3 regions of the Mycobacterium paraterrae genome follow, and region 3 is predicted to be linked to each of the others. Evidence: riboswitches for the same ligand, from Rfam matches in the RefSeq annotation. Region 3 holds a riboswitch; each other region holds the start of a gene.

Region 1 (7,012 bases), 2.1 Mb from region 3:
ACCAGAACGGTCGTGACGTGGACCTCGTCGTGTAGCCGGCGCAACCAGGCCCGCAGGTCATCGCGAACTTTCGCGTCGAGGGCACCGAACGGCTCGTCGAGCAACAACACCTGCGGGTCGACGGCCAGCGCGCGCGCCAGCGCCATGCGCTGGCGCTGGCCACCGGACAGCTGGCTGGGATAACGGGTCTGGAACCCGCTGAGGCCCACCACCTCGAGCAGGTGGTCGACCTTCTCGGCGATCTCGGCTTTCGGCCGCTTCCGGATCTTCAATCCGAAGGCGACGTTGTCGCGGACGGTCAAGTGCTTGAACGCCGCGTAGTGCTGGAACACGAACCCGATCCCGCGCCGTTGCGGCGCGACGGTCGTGACGTCGCGTCCGCCAATCGTGATCGTCCCGGTGTCGGGTTGGTCGAGTCCGGCGATGGCGCGCAATAGCGTCGACTTGCCCGACCCGCTCGGGCCCAGCAGTGCGGTCAACGATCCTTGCGGCACGTCGAAGTCGACGTTGTCCAGCGCGACGAAATCGCCGTAGCGCTTGTTGGCTCCCCGCACGGTGATGGCATGGTCGGTCATCAGCGCCGCTCCTCCCCTGTCATGCTTGCTTTGCCGCTCGGTTGCGGCGGGCATCGAGAATCACCTGGACGATCAGCACCAGCACGGACACCGCCATCAACAGCGTCGATAAGGCGTAGGCGCCGTACTCGGCCCCGCGGTTGTAGCGGTCTGACACCAGCAGCGTCAGCGTCTGCGACTGGCCGGGCAGGTTGGACGAGACGATGAGGACCGCGCCGTACTCGCCGAGCGTGCGCGCGATGGTCAGCACGACGCCGTAGGTCAGGCCCCAGCGGATCGAGGGCAGGGTGATCCGCCAGAACGTCTGCCACCAGTTCGAACCCAGCGTCGCGGCGGCCTGCTCCTGGTCGTTGCCGATCTCGAGCAGCACCGGCTCGACCTCGCGCACCACGAACGGCAGCGTCGCGAAGACACTGGCCAGCACGATGCCGGGTAGGCCGAAGATGATCTTGAAGCCGAAGTCTTTCTCGACGAAGCCGAGCAGGCCCGCAGATCCCCACAGCACGATCAGGGCAACGCCGACCACGACCGGCGACACCGCGAACGGCAGGTCGATGATCGCCTGCAGGACGCCCTTACCGCGGAACCGGTTGCGGGCCAACATCAGTGCGGTCGGAATGCCGAAGACGACGTTGAGCGGCACCACGATCGCGACGACCAGCACCGACAGGTTCAGCGCGGAGATGGCCGCCGGGGTGCTGACCCAGGCGAAGAACTGGCCGAGCCCGGGCCGGAATGTCCGCCACAGGATCAGTCCGACCGGGATGACGAGCAGCACGGTCACGTAGGCCAGCGCCAGGAAGCGCAGCAGGTATTTAACGGGAGGCGACAAGGTCATTTTGCGCCACTCCTCCTCATCGCTCCGCTTTGCATCGTCGTCGGCGCGGTCACGACAGCTCCTCGCGCTTGGCGGCGCGCGATCCCAAACTGCGCAGCACGAGCAGCACGACGAAGGAGATCAGCAGCAGCACAATCGATATCGCCGCGGCCCCGGTGCGGTCATCGTTCTCGATGAGCGTGCGGATCCACTGCGACGACACTTCGGTCTTGCCCGGAACCGCGCCGCCGATCAGCACCACCGAACCGAATTCGCCGATGGCTCTGGCGAACGTCAGCCCGGCGCCGGTCAGCAGGACCGGGGTCAGCGAAGGCAGCACGACGGTGGTGAAAATCGTCGCGTTGTTGGCGCCCAGCGACGCGGCCGCCTCCTCGGTCTCATGGTCGATCTCGAGAAGCACCGGCTGCACCGCGCGCACGACGAAGGGCAGCGTGACGAAGGCGAGCGCCACGCCCACGCCCCACGCCGTGTGCTGAAGATGCAGGCCGACCGGGCTGTGATTTCCGTACAGCGCTAGCAGCACCAGGCTGGCCACGATCGTCGGCAGGGCGAACGGCAGGTCGATGAGAACGTCGACCAGTCGCTTGCCCGGAAAGTCGTCGCGCACCAGCACCCAGGCGATCAGCAGTCCGAACACCATGTTCAGCACGGTGACACCGGCGGAGATGGTCAGGGTCACGCGGAAAGATTCGAGTGCCGCATTCGAGGTAACCGCGAGCCAGAACGCCTGCCAGCCGCCACCGATCGACTGCCACAGGATCGCGGCAAGCGGCAGCAGCACGATGACGGAGAGCCATACGACGGAGACGCCGACCCGTAGCGACGTTCCGTTGTTGATTAGCTTGTTGCGGCCATGGGGTTTCGCGCTGGCAACCTCGCGCGCAATCGCGGTCGTCATCCGGTGGCCTGCGTGTAGATCTTGGTGATGCTGCCCGACTTCTTGTCGAACAGCTGCGGGTCTACCGTCGGCCAGCCGCCCAGATCGGCGAGCGTCCACAATTTCTGCGGCACTGGGAACTGGTCGCGTACCTGCGCGGCGATCGCGGGATCCACGGGGCGGAATCCGGCAGCTGCCCACACCTTTTGGGCCTCGGCGGTGTACTGGAAGTTCTTGAAGGCGACGGCGGCGTTCACGTGCGGACTGGTAGTCACCACCGCCACCGGATTCTCGATCTTGATGGTCTGCGGCGGATTGAGGTGGATGATCGGCTTCCCTTGTCGCTCGGTGGCGATGGCCTCGTTCTCGTAACTGATCAGCACATCACCGCTGCCCTGGACGAACACGTCGGTGGCCTCGCGTCCGGAGCCCGGGCGCAGCTTGACGTGCTGGCTGACCAGCTTGTGGACGAAGTCGAGGCCGGCTTTCGGGTCGTGGCCGCCGTTGCTCTTGACCACGTAGGGCGCCAGCAGGTTCCACTTCGCCGAGCCGGAACTCAGCGGGCTGGGCGTCACCACCTCGATACCGGGACGCAGCAGGTCGTCCCAGTCTTTGATGTTCTTGGGATTGCCGGGGCGCACCACCAGGGTCACGACCGACCCGAAGGGGATGCCTTTGGTGGCGTCTTTGTCCCAGTCCTTCGAGACCTTGCCCGCCTTGACCAGCCGGGTGATGTCGGGCTCGACGGAGAAGTTGACGATGTCGGCGGGTTTGCCGTCGACGACACCGCGGGACTGATCACCCGATGCGCCGTAGGAGGCGATCACCTGGATCCCTTTGCCCTCGGGTGAGGCGTTGAACGCCGGGATGACCTTGCTCCAACCAGGCTCGGGTACCGAATATGCGACCAGGGTGATGCTGGTCTTGGCGCCGGAAGATCCGCCTCCGCCCACGACATCGCTGGCACCTCCGTGGCACGCGGCGATCATCCCCGCGGCGACGGTCAACGCAACAGCGTGTCGCCACGACGGGGAGGGTTTGTTGTCGTCGAACAATGGTCGACCTTTCGGCAGTTGAGCTTGACGTCTGACAGATCCCGATACGAAGAAACGAAGGGGGCAGAAGGTCAGCGACAACAATGCACGTCAGCGACGGCGCAATCGCCCACGGCAATGAGCGCCAAGACGTGGCACTCGGTACTGCCGGACGCTGCGTGCATGGGCGAAGCCTAACAGAATGCTGTGCGCGCGCAGCCAAACCCGCTGCAGGTCAGCGGGTCAGCAGCCAAGCAACGATCACCAAGACCACCAGCGCAACCAGGATCAAGGTGACCCGCGACCGCGGCATTCCGGTGTTTGCGCTCATCCGGCTTCTTCGTCGCTGCGCCGGAGGCGGTTCATCAGGGTGATTCCGCGACCCAGCGCGCTGTCCAGCGCGGCGGCAATGGCGAAGGCCAACACCAGCACCACCGGCATCACCACGATCGTCTGGAAGACGAACCCCAGGCCGGACAGCCACAGCTCGACGCCGTCCCACCAGTTGAGGATCGCGTTCATCCGGCTCAGCCTATCGGCTGGATTAAGCTGGTGCGCGCATGTCTCGTGGTGACAGGAATCCGGTGCAAGCCCGGGGCGGTTCCGCCACTGTGATGGCCGCGGCGCCGAGCCGACGGTCAGAGCCAGACACTGGCCACGAGGCACTCCAATCGACGGGGCGAGAACCCCGAGGAGGAACCTTTTGAGCCACCGCATCGCCCTGCTGTCCACATCCGACACCGACCTGCTGTCGGCGCGTGCGTCGCTGGCGCCCTACAACCTGGGCAACCCGGCGCGTCAGCCGATCGAAGATGTTCTCGCCGACGCCGAGGTGGTGATCCTGCGGGTACTGGGCTCGTCGGCGGAGGTGGCCGAGGAACTCACCGCGCTGCGGGCCACCGGTCTTCCGCTGGTGGTGCTCGGCGGCGAGCGTACGCCCAGCGCGGAGTTGATGGAATGCTCGACCGTTCCGATCGGGCTTGCCGCGCAGGCACATTCGTATCTTGCCGAGGGCGGTCCGGCCAATCTCGCTCAGCTGCATGCGTTTTTGTGTGACACCGTGTTGCTCACCGGTGAGGGGTTCGACGAGCCGGTGGTGATCCCCGAGTGGGGCTACGCCGCCCGGTCCGCCGATGTGACGGCCGAGACGCGGGTCGGCGTGCTGTACTACCGGGCCCACGAGGTCAGCGGGAACTCCGGCTTCGCTCACGCGCTGGCCGACGCGGTCGACGCCACCGGCAACGCAGTCGGTGTGCCGATCTTCGCATCGTCGCTGCGCAGCGCGCCCGACGAATTGTTCGACGCGCTCGGCACTTTGGATGCACTCGTGGTCAGCATGCTGGCAGCCGGCGGGTCCAAGTCGGCCGCCGCCGGCGCCGGTGAAGACGACTCGTCGTGGGACATCGAACGGATTGCCGCATTGGACATCCCGGTGCTGCAGGGTCTTTGCCTGACCTCGTCGCGCGAGGAGTGGCAGGCATCAGACGATGGTGTCACTCCTTTGGATTCGGCGACGCAGATCGCGATCCCCGAGTTCGACGGGCGGATCATCACCGCGCCATATTCGTTCAAGGAGGTCGACAACGACGGGCTGCCGCACTATGTCGCCGATCCGGAACGTTGCGCGCGGGTCGCCGCGATTGCGGTGAACCACGCGATGCTGCGCCGCATCCCCAACCAGGACAAGAAGATTGCGTTGGTGCTGTCGGCCTATCCGACCAAGCATTCGCGGGTCGGCAATGCGGTAGGCCTCGACACCCCGGCGTCCGCGGTGCGGCTGCTGCACCGCCTCGCCCGGGACGGCTACGACGTCGGCGACGGGTTCGGCGTGCTCGGCATCGACGACGAGACGCAGGCCGGTGATCAGCTGATGCATACGCTGATCGACGCGGGCGGCCAAGACGAACAGTGGCTCACCACAACCCAGGTCGACGGCGCGCAGGTGAAAGTGACTCCGGCGCAGTACACCGAGTGGACCGCGGGCCTGCCCAAAGAACTCCGCGATGCGATCACCGAGGCGTGGGGCCCGGCACCCGGACGGCTGTTCGTCAACGACGACGGCGACGTGGTGATCGCTGCGCTGCGGTCCGGCAACGTGGTGCTGATGATCCAGCCGCCGCGCGGATTCGGCGAGAACCCCGTGGCGATTTACCACGACCCCGACATGGCGGTCAGCCACCACTACCTGGCCGCGTACCGCTGGCTCGAGCACGGCTTCGGGGCCCACGCGGTGGTCCACCTCGGCAAGCACGGCTCGATGGAATGGCTGCCCGGCAAGAACGCCGCGCTGTCGGCGGCGTGCGCCACCGACGCGGTGCTGGGGAACCTGCCGCTGATCTATCCGTTCCTGGTCAACGACCCCGGTGAAGGCGCCCAAGCCAAGCGCCGCGCCCACGCCACGATCATCGACCACCTCATTCCGCCGATGGCGCGCGCCGAAAGCTACGGCGACATCGCCCGACTCGAGCAGCTGCTGGACGAATACGGCAACATCGCGGCGATGGACCCGGCCAAGCTGCCGGCGATCCGCGGCGAGATCTGGAATCTGATGCGTGCCGCCGAGATGCACCGCGATCTCGGGCTCGACGACCGTCCCGACGACGAGGAGTTCGACGACTTCCTGCTCCACGTCGACGGGTGGCTGTGCGAGATCAAGGACGCCCAGATTCGCGACGGTCTGCATGTCCTCGGTGAAGCGCCGACCGGCGAGGCGCGAGTCAATCTGGTGCTTGCCATCCTTCGGGCCGCGCAGGTGTGGGGCGGTAAGGACCACGCCGTGCCGGGACTGCGCACCGCGCTCGGCCTCAAAGACGGCGCCGAGATTTCGGCCGTCGACGAGATCGAGAGCCGTGCCCGCGCGTTGGTCGAAGCGATGGAGTCCGCCGGCTGGGACGTCGACGGTGTCGATGCCCTGCACGACGAGCCGGACGTACAAGCGTCATTGCGGTTCGCCGCCACCGAGGTGGTGCCGCGGCTGTCAGGTACCGCGGGTGAGCTCGACGCGGTAATGCGCGCCCTGGCAGGCGGTTTCGTGCGGCCGGGGCCGTCGGGCTCGCCGCTGCGTGGCCTGGTGAACGTCTTGCCGACGGGCCGCAACTTCTACACCGTGGACCCGCGGGCGGTCCCGTCGCGGCTGGCCTGGGAGACGGGCCAGGCGATGGCCGAATCGCTGCTGCAGCGCTACCTCGACGACACCGGCAGCTACCCCGAATCAGTAGGCCTGTCGGTGTGGGGCACCAGCGCGATGCGCACCTCCGGTGACGACATCGCCGAAGTGCTTGCCCTGCTGGGTGTTCGGCCGGACTGGGACGAGGCGTCGCGACGGGTCAGCCGACTGGAGATCGTCCCGCTCGACGAGCTCGGCCGCCCGCGCATCGACGTGACGATCCGCATCTCCGGTTTCTTCCGTGACGCTTTCCCCCACGTCGTGACGATGCTCGACGACGCGGTCCGGATGGTGGCGCTGCTCGACGAGCCGGATCAGGACAACTACGTGGCGGCCCACGCGCGAGCCGACCTCGCTCAACATGGTGACGAACGGCGCGCCACAACAAGGGTTTTCGGGTCTAAGCCGGGGTCGTACGGCGCGGGAATCCTGCAGCTGGTCGAAGCCGGCACGTGGCGCGACGACAAAGATCTGGCCGAGGTGTACACGGCTTGGGGCGGCTTCGCCTACGGTCGCGGACTG
Region 2 (7,012 bases), 2.7 Mb from region 3:
GCTGGCCAGGGCCAGCTCGGTTCCCCCGCCCAGCGCCGTGCCGTTCACCGCGGCGATCGTCGGCTTGTCGATGAAGTGGTGGACGTAGCCGGCGAAGCCCCACTCCCCGTGATCGGGATGGTACAGATTCTCGCGGCGCGCGATCGCCTTGAGATCGGCTCCCGCGCAGAAAGACTTGTCACCGGCACCGGTGATCACCACCGCCCGCACCTCGGGGTCGTGCTGCGCCTGCTCGAGCGCATCACCGACCCCGACGCTGACCGCCCCATTGACGCAGTTACGAGCCTCCGGCCGGTTGATCGTGATGACGAGGACGTCGTCGCGGCGTTCGGTGAGGACCGCCGGTTCCGTCACAACAGTTCCACGATGGTGGCGTTTGCCTGACCGCCACCCTCACACATGGTCTGCAGGCCGTAGCGAATTCCCTTGTCCCGCATGTGGTACAGCATTGTGGTCATGATCCGGGCGCCGGATCCACCGAGCGGATGCCCCAGCGCGATCGCGCCGCCGTTGGGGTTGAGCTTCTTCTCGTCAGCGCCGATGTCCTGCAGCCAGGCCAGCGGAACCGGCGCGAACGCCTCGTTGACCTCGAACACGCCGATGTCGTCGAGCGACAGGCCGGACTTCTTCAACGCCTTCTGGGTGGCAGGGATGGGGGCGGTCAGCATGATCACCGGGTCGGCACCGGCCAGCACGGCGGTGTGCACCTTGGCAATCGGGTTGAGCCCCAACTCTTTTGCCTTCTCCGCCGTCATGATCAGCAGCGCGGCGGAGCCGTCGGAGATCTGGCTGGAGTTGCCGGCGTGGATGACACCATCTTCCTTGAACGCTGGCTTCAGCTGAGCCATCTTCTCGATCGGCGTGCCGCGACGGATGCCCTCGTCCTTGAGGATTACGTTTCCGTCTTGGTCCTTGATGCCGACGATCTGGTCGTCGAAGGCGCCGGAATCCTGGGCGGCAGCGGCCTTGTCGTGCGATCCGAGCGAGTACTGGTCGACGGTGGTCCGGTCGAAGCCCCACTGCTCGGCGATCATCTCGGCACCGATGCCTTGGTTGGGCGTCCGGTCGTAGCGGGCCTTGAAGTTCGGGGAGAACGGGTTGCCGCCGTTGGCCAGCGAAGCGCCCATCGGCGTCCGCGACATCGATTCGACACCGCCAGCGACCACTACGTCGTAATGGCCGGCAACCACGCCGGCCGCGGCGAAGTGGATCGACTGCTGACTCGAGCCGCACTGCCGGTCGACGGTTACGCCCGGCACGGTCTCAGGCCAGCCGGCGGCCAGCAGCGCCGTGCGGCCGATGTCCATCGACTGCTCGCCGGCCTGCATGACGCAGCCCCAGATCACGTCGTCGACGAGGCCGGGGTCGATACCGGCCTTCTCGACCAGACCATTGAGCACCTGCGCGGACAGGTCGGCGGCGTGGACGCCGGACAAACCGCCGTTGCGCTTGCCGATCGGTGAACGAACTGCCTCGACGATGACTGCTTCAGTCATGGCTCCATCTCCTTTGACGCTCGAGCTAATGTGCCCGACTCCTCCTCAGACCTAGCGGTCTGCATCGTCGTCGCGCGTACTTTTGTCGATTGTTGACCAACCGCTTAGTTGGGTCGCCGCCGGGGTGCCCTACCGGTGAGTAGCGTCGAAGGCATGTTGCGCATCGTCATCGTCGGCGGCCACGGCAAGGTCGCGCTGCATCTAGCCCGCATGCTCAAAAACCGCGGCGATGAAGTGACGTCGATCATCCGAAATCCCGACCACGCCGGCGACGTCTCCGCCGCCGGTGCGCGCCCCGTCGTCGCGGACATCGAGCACCTGGACACCGCCGCATTGGCAGACCTGATGTCAGGCCACGACGCTGTGGTGTTCTCGGCAGGCGCCGGCGGCGGTGACCCAGCCCGCACTTACGCGGTCGACCGCGACGCCGCGATCCGGGTAATCGATGCGGCCGAGCAAGCCGGCGTCAAACGATTCGTGATGGTCTCCTACTTCGGCGCGGGGCCCGATCATGGCGTCGCCGAGGACAATTCATTTTTCCCGTACGCAGAAGCCAAGGCCGCCGCGGACGCTCACCTCCGCAGCACCGAACTGGATTGGACCGTGCTCGGCCCGGGCCGGCTCACGCTGGAGCCGTCAACCGGCCGGATCGAACTCGGCGAGGGTACCGGTGAAGTGTCACGGGAGGACGTGGCTCTGGTCGCGGCCGCCGTGCTCCACGACCCCGCCACGGTCCGGAAAACCATCGAATTCAACAACGGTGATGTGCCGATCACCGAAGCGCTGGCTCGCTGCGGCGATCGCTAGCGCGGCAGTAGCTGCGCGCGGCGGGTCGACGCCGTTGACCTGTAATCTCGATGTCGCAGTCGGTCTGCCGATTTCGTCGTCCGCGACGAAGGCGGCATCGAACGAAGCATGTTAGATGTGCTTTTTAAGAGGGAACCCGGTGCGAGTCCGGGACTGTCCCGCAGCGGTATGCAGGAACGAACGTCGTCTTCGAGCACTGGTCACCCGACCGGGAAGCGACGGCCAGTAGGAGCACCACCCGGTGCGCGCCTGTGAGTCCGAAGACCTGCCGGCTGTGCCGGGCGCGCCGCGCCTGGCGGCTCACCGCCTCGTGGAATGGGCGTCTGGCCGTATCGGTTGCAGCCGCTGTGCGCTGCGCCGGATCGGTTTGCGTCCGTTGGCGGTGACCACCCCGTCGAGTGAAGGACGAAAACCGTGACCGTTACCCCTTTTACCGCCACCGTCACCGGCTCACCACGCATCGGCCCCAAGCGCGAACTCAAGCGCGCCACCGAGAGCTATTGGAAGGGCAAGACCAGCCGATCGGAGCTCGAGAAGGTCGCCGCGACGATCCGCAGCGACACGTGGAGCCAACTGGTTGCCGCCGGCTTGGACTCGGTGCCGATCAACACGTTCTCCTACTACGACCAGATGCTCGACACCGCGGTGCTGCTCGGCGCGCTGCCCAAGCGCGTTCAGGTCGTGTCCGACGACCTCGACCGCTACTTCGCCGCCGCCCGCGGCAATGGTGACGTCGTGCCGCTGGAGATGACCAAGTGGTTCGACACCAATTACCACTACATCGTCCCTGAGATCGGGCCGGACACCGAGTTCACGCTGCATCCCGAGAAGGTGCTGTCGGAACTGAAAGAGGCTCGCGATCTCGGCATTCCGGCTCGTCCGGTGGTGATCGGGCCGGTCACCTTCCTGATGCTGAGCAAGGCCGTCGACGGCGCCGGCGCGCCGATCGAGCGCCTCGACGACGTCGTCCCCCTGTACGCCGATCTGCTTAGTCAGCTCGCCGACCAGGGCGTGCAGTGGGTCCAATTCGACGAGCCGGTGCTGGTCACCGACATCTCCGAGGACGCCTCCGCGCTCGCCGAGCGGGTGTACAACGCGCTCGGTGCGCTGGAGAACCGGCCCGCGATCCACGTCGCCACCTACTTCGGTGACCCAGGTGAAAGCCTGGGGGCGCTCGCCCGGACGCCGGTCGAGGCGATTGGGGTCGACTTGGTCTACGGCCCCGACACCGCGGTGGCGTCCGTGACCGAACTGGCGGACAAGACGCTGGTCGCCGGCATCGTCGACGGACGCAACATCTGGCGGACCGACCTGCAGGCAGCGCTGAGCAAGCTGGCCAGCCTACTGGGTTCGGTTGGGTCACTGGCTGTTTCGACGTCATGCTCGACGCTGCACGTGCCGTACTCGCTGGAACCAGAGACCGACCTCGACGACGCGCTGCGCAGCTGGCTGGCGTTCGGCGCCGAGAAGGTGCACGAGGTGGCCACCCTGGCCAAGGCGCTCAAGGACGGTCGCGACGCGGTGGCCGACGAGATCGCGCAGTCCAACGCCGCCGTTGCGTCCCGCGCGAAGGACCCGCGGCTGAACAACGCCGAGGTTCGTGCCCGGCTCGACTCGATCGCGAAATCCGGCGGCACCGAACGTGGCCCGGCCGACCAACGTCGTGCGGCGCAGATCGAGCGGCTGCACCTGCCGCCGCTGCCTACGACCACCATCGGGTCATTCCCGCAGACGACCGAGATCCGCAAGGCCCGCGCCGCACTGGTCGCCGGCGAGATCGACGACGCCGAGTACACCAAGCGGATGCGCGCCGAAATCGCAGAGGTGGTCAAGCTGCAAGAGGACCTCGGCCTGGACGTCCTGGTGCACGGCGAGCCGGAGCGCAACGACATGGTGCAGTATTTCGCCGAGCAGTTGGACGGCTTCTTCGCCACCAAGCTCGGCTGGGTGCAGTCCTACGGCACCCGCTGCGTGCGTCCGCCGGTGCTATACGGCGACGTGGTTCGGCAGCACCCGATGACGGTGGAGTGGGCGAAGTACGCGCAGTCGCTGACGGACAAACCGGTGAAAGGCATGCTCACCGGGCCGGTGACGATCCTGGCCTGGTCGTTCGTCCGCGACGACCAGCCGCTGGCCGACACCGCCAACCAGGTGGCGCTGGCGATTCGCGACGAGACCGTTGATCTCCAGGAGGCCGGCATCGCGGTCATCCAGGTCGACGAGCCCGCGCTGCGAGAGTTGTTGCCGCTGCGCAATTCCGAGAAGCAGGCTTACCTGGACTGGGCCGTCGGTGCGTTCCGGTTGGCCACGTCTGGTGTCGCGGATTCGACGCAGATCCACACGCACCTGTGCTACTCGGAATTCGGCGACGTGATCGGCGCGATCGCCGACCTGGACGCCGACGTCACCTCACTCGAGGCGGCCCGCTCTCGCATGGAGGTGCTCGACGATTTGAACTCGATAGGCTTCTCCAACAGCGTCGGTCCGGGCGTCTACGACATCCATTCACCGCGGGTGCCGAGCACCGACGAGATCAGCACGTCGCTGCAAAGGGCGCTGAAAGCCGTTCCAGCCGAACGACTGTGGGTCAACCCGGACTGCGGCCTGAAGACTCGCAATCCGGAAGAGGTTATCGCGTCGCTGACCAACCTCGTCGAGGCAACCAAGAAGGTCCGCGCCGACGCGTAACCGGGCGCGTGCGGTCGGGCGCTACACCGACGTAGCGCTCGACTGCACGTGCACCGGCACGTCATCGGCCCAGGGCTGCCGGGTGACCATGTCGGCCACACACACGTGGCCGCGCTCGAATTCACCGGTGGCGGCGTCGACCAGCCGATACTGCTGGGTCTGTCGATGGATCGGCTGGGCGTCCAACATCACTACCCTGACCTCGCCGGGCTCGAAGTGGCAGCGCCTCTGCAGCGCCACCACCAACTGCTCGTTGCTGAAGTGCCCGTCCCCGAAATTCCAGCCGATGGCCGTACTGGTGACGCGCTCGCCGTCGGTCAGCACGTAGTCGTCCTCGTTGTGGCCGGCCATTGCGCGATGGGCCAACGTGAACAGCGCCCGGCCGTGAGTGTTGAACGCGCGGAACGCATATCCCATGTACATCGGGATCTGCGCGGCTTCCTTACTGCCGTAGAACTTCTCCAATTGCGCGGCCGGCATGCTGGCGATCGCGACGATGCCCTGCGAGATCTTCGCCTCGGCGGAGGGCTTGATGCACCACAGCGTGGTGTCCCAGTTGCCGGCGTAGTAGCGCATGCCGGGCAGGAACGACACCTTGCGCGGGAACAGGTTTCCGGTGACCACGGTGCCGGCGACGACCGCGAACAACAGCAGTGGCAGCGGGGTGGTCAGGTCGCTCAGTCCCGCCGACGCGTGCCCGACGAACAGTGCGAGCACGCTGAACATCATGAACACGTTCCATTCCAGCGGCACACCCATCGGGATCGAGGACAGGATGCCGAAGTGAAAGCACAACATCACGAACGCCGCCACCACAGTCGGCCAGCCGCCGTGGCTGAAGAACAGCACCAACGGCACCAGTCCCTCGATGGCGGTGCTGAAGTGGGCCAGCCAGCGCGACCGCCAGCCGGGTCGCAGGTCGTCCGGAAAGTGTTCGAAGAATGAGCGTTTGAGGAATTTCGTTCGAAACAGCGGGTTGTTGCTCATCATGGTCGAGATGACGAACGGGAAGTGCTTGTTGAGCTTCGACGTCGCGGCGCCCAGCCAGATCACCAGGCAGACGAGTTTGGCGCCCAGGATCAAGTCCACCCCGTAGCCGGCGAACAGGAATGCCACGGTGAAGGAGGCGTACACCTCTCCGCGGGCTGCCAGGAAGATCACCTTGTCACGAAGACCCAGCATGGCAAGCACGCCCAGCACCGCCCAGATCTGCCAGGCGGGCAGCACCCCAACCGTGGTGCCGAGAGCAGGCATCGGTCCGGTGCCGTCCGAGAAGACCGCGACGGTAAGTAGCGTCAGCAATGCGGCGTAGAGCAGCGCGTCGAATGGGGTGCGACTATCACCCTTCGTCAGCGGGACTCGGTCCGGCCACGGTGGCAGCCGGATGGTGCCGGGTCGCAGCCAATACAGGATCGAGCCCATCGGTGGGAAAAAGCGGTTGTTGAGCGGGCCGAAGCCGCAGCCGAGCCCGACCACCTCGAACAGCATCGTGTACAGCACGACCTTCTCGAACACGATCGGCTCGGCATACCAGTGCGCGACCCTGGTGAAGCCGTCAATACCGGTCGTGGTCAGCGCGAGAAGCCAACCCGCCAGGATGTAGAGCAGGATCTTCACGACGTAGAACAGATGCAGCAACACCGGTGTGCCGAAGCCCACCTCGGCCCAGTGCCGGGCCATCGGGATGATCTTTTCGGAGCGACTGCCCTTGCTCCATTCGTCGAAATCGATCTGCGGGGTGTCCTGCTTGAGAAATCCCATGGCGGCAAGACTAGAACGTGTTCTAGCTCGATGGTTCCCATTCGTCGAGAACCCTTGATTACTACGGCGTGTAGTAGTAGAACTGAGGCAACGCACTCAGGACGGTGATCGACGATGACACGTCAGCTTCGGGAGTCAGCCCGCGCTCTGCGTTGGGCGGCAATACTTTTCGCAGTGGGTTGGGCCGTGCACGTCGTCGACCATCTGCGGCGCGGGATGTCGGCGTCGCCGCACGCGATCATGGTCGGCGGAATGATCCA
Region 3 (7,012 bases):
CTTCACCGGCCGTCGCCGCCGATCCCAGGCTGACGGCCAGCGTGTGCTTCACCCGACCCAGGATCGGCATCAACACCAGCGAGGCGGCGGTCAGCACAATGCCGATCACTGACGTCTCGGAGTGATGCTCGCCAAGTATGTGATGGATGGACTCGGCGGCGATGTAGGGCGCTGTCAACCAGAACGACCAAGCGACACCGCGCTGCGCCCGACGCTCCGCGGTCGGCGAGAGGGTCCGCGTCCCGGAGAAGCGCCAGGCGACCATCGCGCTGCCGAGCGCCTCGGGCAGACTGCCCAGCGCCCAGCCCACCAGCGCGATCGAGCCGACCTCGAGGCCCTGCCACAGCCCGATGACGCCCTCGGTGAGCATGGCGAACATGCTGACCCAGGCAAGCCGCCAGGCCCAATTTGCGCGGTGGTGCCACTGCGCATCGCGCGCTACGGCATCTGCATGCGCGTGCCCGGATTCGCAGCAGGCATCAGCGACGAGTCCGGCCTGGTTGCTGCTCGAACGGGATTCGGTCACTCCGCGATGTTAGGTCACGGCGTGACGCGGGCGGGCCCACCTCGCTGTCAAGAAGGCGGAAGGGGCCGTTTCATGGTGCAGACGATGCTCCACTCGAAATAGAAATCGCCGCCCTTGTCGTAGCCGGCGAAGTGGTGGGATACCTGGACGCGCTGCACCGAGGAGTTCACCACCTCCCAGCCCTGCAAGCCGTGAGCGTTGGTGTGACGGTTCGCCTCGTCGATGACGACCTGCAAGGACTCGTTCGTCACGCTGATGAACGTGGTCTCCCAGCGTTGCGGGGACCAATTGCCGGCAGACACCCCGGACGCGGGAACGGGCGAAGGTGCGGTCATAAGGCGGTACCTTAGGCCGCCGCAGCCTGCGAAAAGTGAATGCCAACTGGCCGATGCATTAAGTGATGTCAACGCGCACGATTCGCGCTCGCGCCCACCGTCACAAGGTATTTCCCAGCCATGGGTGGCACCCTGGCTGGCATGGCGCGCACCGAGAACGACACCTGGGATCTGGCAACGAGCGTGGGGGCTACGGCCACCATGGTGGCCGCCGGGCGAGGGCGGGCCACCAAAGTGGGGCTGATCGACGACCCGTTCGCCGAGCCGCTGGTGCGGGCGGTCGGCGTCGACTTCTTCACCCGCTGGGCGACCGGAGAGATCAGCGCCGACGAGGTCGACATCCCCGGCCACCCGTGGGGCATGCAACCGATGACCGACCTGCTCACGGTCCGAACCCGTTTGATCGACCAGTTCCTGAACGACGCGACCGCGTCCGGCATCCGTCAGGTCGTCGTGCTGGCCTCCGGTCTCGATGCCCGCGGCTACCGGTTGTCCTGGCCCGCCGACGCCGTGGTGTTCGAAATCGACCAGCAACAGGTGACGGACTTCAAGACGGCGACGCTCGCGGCTGCGGGCGCCGAGCCGACCGTCGACCTGCGCGCGGTACCGGTCGATCTGCGCGACGACTGGCCGGCAGCCCTGCGTCAGGCGGGTTTCGACAGCAACCGGCCCACCGCCTGGGTCGCCGAAGGCCTGCTCGCCTTCCTGCCGCCGGAGGCACAGGATCGGTTGCTGGACAACATCACTGAGCTCAGCGCGCCGGGGAGCCGACTGGTGGTCGAGATCTTCTTGAGTACGCCGGAGTCGCTGGAGGTGATGCGGACCTCGTCGCAGAAGTGGTACGAGCACGGCCTCGACGCCCGCATCGACGACCTCTGGTACGGCGGCGAGCGCCACGACGTCGCACCGTACCTGCAGGAGCGCGGCTGGCAGGCGACCAGGCGTCGGTCCGCTGAATTGCTGGCCGACGCCGGGCTGACAGTGCCACAGCGCAACGACGGCCAGACCGAAAACTACTACTGCACAGCCGAACTCGGTTAGCCCTCGGCCAGCCTGCACTGCCAGAAGCCGACGTCGTGCCACGAGCCGTGTTTATAACCGGCCTCACGAAGATGGCCGACGGGAGCGAACCCATGCCGCTCGTGCAGCCGCACGCTCGGCTCGTTGGGCAGCGCGATCACCGCGATAGCACTGTGAAATCCGCTGCGCCGCAACGCATCGAGTAGTTCGGTGTACAGCGTGTCACCGACGCCGCGGCGACGCGTCGACGGGTCGACGTAGATGGTGGATTCGACGGTCCACTGGTAGGCGGCGCGCTCGTTCCAGGGCCCCGCGTAGGCCGTGCCTACGACGTCGTCGTCGATGACGGCGACCAGCCATGGATATCGCTCGTGCCGCTTGGCCCATAAGGCGCGGACCTCGTCGATGCCCTGCGGTTCGGTGCGGAAATTGAAGACGGAATGCTCGATGTAGTGGTTGAGGATCTCGCGAACCCGCGCCAGGTCGCCGGCGGTGGCGGGCCGCACCTGCACGGCGCTCAACGCCGCATCACGGGGTCGTCGACCGGTAGCCGTCGATGTCTTTCTGCTCGAGCGACCTGGCCAGCGATTCACCCTCCGCCGTGAGCGCCAGCCACACCGAGTACATCCACTTCTCCGGATCCCCATAGTGTTTGACGTACGCGTGGGAAATCGTGCGCAGCGAATGGTCCAGCGAATGACGCCAGGCCGAGAAACGGTGCGTCTTACCACGGCGCTCACCCAGCCGGAACAGGCCGTCGCTCACCCATTCCCGGATGGCGTCCAGCGTCTCGTTCTGCAGCTCGGCCGGCGAAGCCGACGGATGATGGTGTCGCACACGCCAATCCACCGCGTTCAAATCGATCGGCCCGCCGAGGGCGTCGACTAGCAGCTGATTGCGGACTACTGCGCGCGATTCATCCGTCATCGTCGTCACCGTACAGTTCGGCGCCGGTTCTCGATACCGGGCGCAGGAACGAATGATTCGCCGACGTTTCGAGGTGGCGTGCCGCGTGGTATGGCAAGATCATCTCCGTTAGGCGATGACGAAAGAGGAAGCCGGTGTAAATCCGGCGCGGTCCCGCCACTGTCATCGGGGAGCGACCCTCACCAGCCACGGCCCTCGCGGTCGGAAGGCGAGGCAAGCAGCGATCCGAGAGCCAGGAGACTCGCGTCATCGCGTCCTGCGAGCCGGGGCGGTCGACCCCGAGAGCGAGAGTCTCCTATGACGCTGAGCGCGTTGTTCTCCGCAATTCCCGACATCCGTGCGTGACCGCCCCGGTCTGGATGGCCGCACCTCCGGAGGTCCACTCGGCGCTGCTGAGCAGCGGCCCGGGGCCAGCATCCTTGCTGGCGGCCGCGCAGGCGTGGACCGAACTGAGCGCGGAGTACGCCGAGGCCGCCGATGACTTGACGGCCGTAATCGGCGCGGTGCAGGGCGCCGCGTGGGACGGTCCGAGCGCGGCGGCCTACGCGGCCGCGCATGCCCCCTACCTGGCGTGGCTGGCCAAGGCGGGCGCGAACAGCGCCGCGATGGCCGTCGAGCAACAGACCGCCGCCGCCGCGTACACCGCCGCGCTGGCCGCCATGCCCACCCTCGGTGAGCTGGCCGCCAACCACGCCACCCACGCTGTGCTGACGGCGACGAATTTCTTTGGTATCAACACGATTCCGATCGCCGCCAACGAGGCCGACTACGCGCGGATGTGGGTCCAGGCCGCCACGGTGATGAGCACCTACGAGGGCGTCGCGGGGGCCGCGGTCGCCGCGGCGCCACAGTCCGAACCGGCGCCGACGATCGTCAAAGCGGCCGCGGCCACCGACCCGTCGACGCCGCCAGCGTGGTTCGAGCAGTTGCAGAGCTTCCTAGAGGGGCTGTTCCCCCAGCCCCCGTATCCGGATCCCAGCCAATTCCCGCTCTACCAACAGCTGTTGGACTTCTTCAACGAGATCGGCTATACCGGCGTCAACGACCCGATCGGGACGTGGCTGCAGGGCCTGGACCCGTCGTGGCTCCCGCCAATCGGGGTGCCCGGCTCGTGGCTGGCCTACACCGGTGATCCGTTGAGCTACCTCAATCCGGCCACCATCGCCTACGTGCTGTCGGTGCCGCTCGACCCGGGATCCTATGTCGCCTTCACCGGCATCGTCATCGCCGACGACCTACTGGCGATCGCCTACACCGCCGCGTTCAACCCGCAGGCGCTGATCCTGGTGATTCCGGCCGCCATGGTGGAGATCGTCGGCTCGACGATCGGCAACACCATCCAACTGCTGCACTACATCCTGCAATCGACGCTGCTCCCGCTGCTACCGGCTCTGCTGCCCGCCGCGACGGCATCACTGGTTCCGCTGGCGGCGGCGCCCGTCGGCCTGGCCGGCCTGGCCGGTCTGGCCGGGCTGGCCGGCCTGGCCCCGACAACCGCACCCATGCTGGCCCCGGCCTTTGCGATGGCCCCGACCCCGCCCCCGCCACCCGCACCCGCACCGATGGCACCGGCGCCGGCCCCCGCGCCGTTGGTCCACGCCCCGGCCGCGGCCCCGGCGCCACCTCCGCCGCCCACGCCGGCGGGACCGCCCGGCGTGACCATGCCGGCATACATGTACATGGTCGGCGATCTCGGTTTGGCCGCGCAGCAGGCCAGGGGCGCCAGCAAGAGGGCCAGCACGGCAGCCATCCAGATCGACGAAAACCCCTCAGCTGCAGCAGCTTCCGAGGATCTGCAGCCGGCCCAGCGTCGCCGGCGGGCGAAGGCCACGATGATCGGCCGCGGCTACGAGTACATGGACCTGGAGCCAGAGCCAGCCGTGACCGCATCGGACAGCGGCGCCGGGCCCCTGGGGTTCGCCGGCAGCGCCGCCCGCGAGGACGCGGCCGAACCCGGCGGGCTGGCCACGCTGAGCCGGGACCACTTCGGCGGCGAGTCGACTGTGCCGATGCTGCCGAACACGTGGAATCCGCAGCTCGACTGACGCCGACGACACGCGACGCCGCTGTAGCGTGCAGACATGGTGGATTTTGCGCTGCGCTCGTGCGGGTTGCGTGGGCACGCGACTTTTGCTCCCGATGAGCCGAAGCTGCGTGAGCGTCTGACGGTCGACACCCCCGTCGGCGAGGCTTGGCGCTGTCTGCGCTGTGAGACCTTCGTGGTCGGCCCGCCGCGTCGCTCCGGCCCGGCGAACACCGCGCCGGAGATACCGCGCGGACGATTCCTGCGGGACCGCACCCTGATGCGCGCGCTCGCGATCGAACGCGCCTTTCGCGCCGTGATCTTCCTGTTAGTGGCCGCGGGCGTGGTGAAGTTCAGTGGATCGCGAGTCAAGTGGCAGCACGTGCTGGATCGCGACATGCCCCTGCTGAAGCCGCTGGCCGACCAGGTGGGCTGGAATCCAGAGAATTCCAAGCTCGTTCGCGAGATCACCCACGCCTTCGCCCTGTCCTCGTCGACGCTGCAGTGGATCGCGATCGCCCTGGCCGGGTACGCGTTGATCGAGATCGTCGAAGCGGTCGGGCTGTGGCTGATGCAACGGTGGGGCGAGTACTTCGCGGTGATCGCGACCAGCGTATTCCTGCCGCTGGAGATCTACGAGTTGACCGAGAAGGTCACGGCGTTAAGGCTTTTCGCGCTGGTGATCAACATCGTCGCAGTGATCTGGTTGCTGTGGAGCAAGCGGCTGTTCGGGCTGAACGGCGGCGGTAAGGCCTACCGCGAAGAGCACGAAGCCGAAAGCCTACTCAGCGTCGAAACCGCGAGCCTGAGCGAAACCGCGGCGAGCGCAACGGCGTAACTATCTCGACGGCCCGCCGGTCTGCTGCTGCAGCGCGTACGCGACGGCGTGGGTGCGGTTCTGTACGCCAAGCTTGGCCAGGATTGCCTCGACGTGGTGGCCGACCGTTTTCGGGCTGATGTGCAATTCGGCCGCGATCTCGGGGTTGCTCAGTCCCGCGGCGAGCAGGTCGAAGACCTGACGTTGCCGCCCGGTCAGGGCGTGTGGGTCAGACGCCTTGTCCGCCTGGCGCGTCCGGGGGGCCCGGTCGCGCAACACGGCCAGCCGCTGCTGTGCGCGACGGGCGGCGGCCTTGGCGCCCAGCCGGCGGAAGGTGTCGAGCGCCGACGTCACCGCCGACACGTCGCCACCAAGTCGAGCCAGCGCCGCGTCGTAGACACAACCGCGACTCGTCCAGTCTTCGGCGGCTTTCTCCCAGTGCCCACTGATCTCGAGATCGAACGGAGTGGAAGCACCGTTATGGCCGTCGTCGATTGAGCCGCCCGCCACGTGAATCCAGCGACGCAAGCTGCCCAGCAACCACGGATCGGCGTGGGCACCAGACGCGGCCAGTCCGGCGCGAGCTTCGGCAACGGCCCGCTCGTCGTCGCCGGCGAGCCAGGCGACCTCGGCGCGCGCCGCCCACACCACGCCCAGGTGGACCAGGTCGGTGGGCTGCGCGTTATCGTCGACCGGCGCGAGACTCAGGGGTTGGCCGCGGCGGGCCTTCAGCAGAGTGAGCGCGACCAGTGGCAAGACCCGGTGCTGCGCACTGAGTTCGGGGCGGGTCAGGATCTGCTCGGCGTCAGCGGCGGCCCGCTGCCAGTCGCCGCGGTGCAGCGTGGCCAACGTGGCCGCGGCGGCCAGCAAAGAGCTGAACATGCCGAGGTCGCGGTCGTCGCAGAACCGCATACCGTCGGCCAGATAGCCTTCGGCGCGGTCCAATTCGCAGCGCAGCACGGCGTACCAGTAGATCAGCACGGAGAAAACCGCGGCGTGTTCCTCGAGGCCCGGTGTCGACAGTGCTTCCCGCCAGACGGCCTCCAGGTCTTCCCAGCCGATGCCGGTGCTGAATACGGTGGTCAGCGCTATGTAGCCGCGAGCCCGGATTTCGACTCCGGGATCACACAATTCGCGCCCCAGCGCATGGGCGCGCGCGGCGTAGTCCGCGCACGCCGGATCCAGGGCGAGGGCACTGATGTGCGCCATGTTGATCAGCGACCAGGCCAGTTGCGGCGACGGGCCGAGCGCCTCGAGCAGCCGCAGCGATGCGTGCGCCGTGTCGATGGCCTCGGTGGCACGGCCCAGCGGCTGCAGCAGACGCGACAGCCAGCGAAGATCGTCGCCCTCGGCGAGATGGTCGG

What was found. Region 3 has a riboswitch for cobalamin ahead of MKK62_RS15935 (PPE family protein). Riboswitches for the same ligand answer to the same signal wherever they lie in the genome.
Region 1: another riboswitch for cobalamin. It lies ahead of cobN (cobaltochelatase subunit CobN); the one in region 3 lies ahead of MKK62_RS15935 (PPE family protein).
Region 2: another riboswitch for cobalamin. It lies ahead of metE (5-methyltetrahydropteroyltriglutamate--homocysteine S-methyltransferase); the one in region 3 lies ahead of MKK62_RS15935 (PPE family protein).

The regions. Positions count from the first base shown of each region.
Region 1 is NZ_CP092488.2:5,388,617-5,395,628, forward strand. It holds gene MKK62_RS25865 (sulfate/molybdate ABC transporter ATP-binding protein) at 1-575, opposite strand, end outside; gene cysW (sulfate ABC transporter permease subunit CysW) at 595-1,413, opposite strand; gene cysT (sulfate ABC transporter permease subunit CysT) at 1,463-2,311, opposite strand; gene MKK62_RS25880 (sulfate ABC transporter substrate-binding protein) at 2,308-3,279, opposite strand; gene MKK62_RS26555 (Ms4533A family Cys-rich leader peptide) at 3,417-3,509, opposite strand; gene MKK62_RS25885 (hypothetical protein) at 3,652-3,846, opposite strand; cobalamin riboswitch at 3,876-3,998, shown strand; gene cobN (cobaltochelatase subunit CobN) at 4,028-7,012, shown strand, end outside.
Region 2 is NZ_CP092488.2:524,918-531,929, forward strand. It holds gene MKK62_RS02305 (crotonase/enoyl-CoA hydratase family protein) at 1-354, opposite strand, end outside; gene MKK62_RS02310 (thiolase family protein) at 351-1,496, opposite strand; gene MKK62_RS02315 (SDR family oxidoreductase) at 1,650-2,303, shown strand; cobalamin riboswitch at 2,379-2,590, shown strand; gene metE (5-methyltetrahydropteroyltriglutamate--homocysteine S-methyltransferase) at 2,718-4,991, shown strand; gene MKK62_RS02325 (DUF3556 domain-containing protein) at 5,013-6,752, opposite strand; gene MKK62_RS02330 (hypothetical protein) at 6,867-7,012, shown strand, end outside.
Region 3 is NZ_CP092488.2:3,301,919-3,308,930, reverse strand. It holds gene MKK62_RS15960 (cation efflux transmembrane domain-containing protein) at 1-526, opposite strand, end outside; gene MKK62_RS15955 (hypothetical protein) at 574-861, opposite strand; gene MKK62_RS15950 (class I SAM-dependent methyltransferase) at 1,003-1,902, shown strand; gene MKK62_RS15945 (GNAT family N-acetyltransferase) at 1,899-2,393, opposite strand; gene MKK62_RS15940 (hypothetical protein) at 2,410-2,808, opposite strand; cobalamin riboswitch at 2,868-3,071, shown strand; gene MKK62_RS15935 (PPE family protein) at 3,150-4,853, shown strand; gene MKK62_RS15930 (DUF2127 domain-containing protein) at 4,890-5,669, shown strand; gene MKK62_RS15925 (ATP-binding protein) at 5,670-7,012, opposite strand, start outside.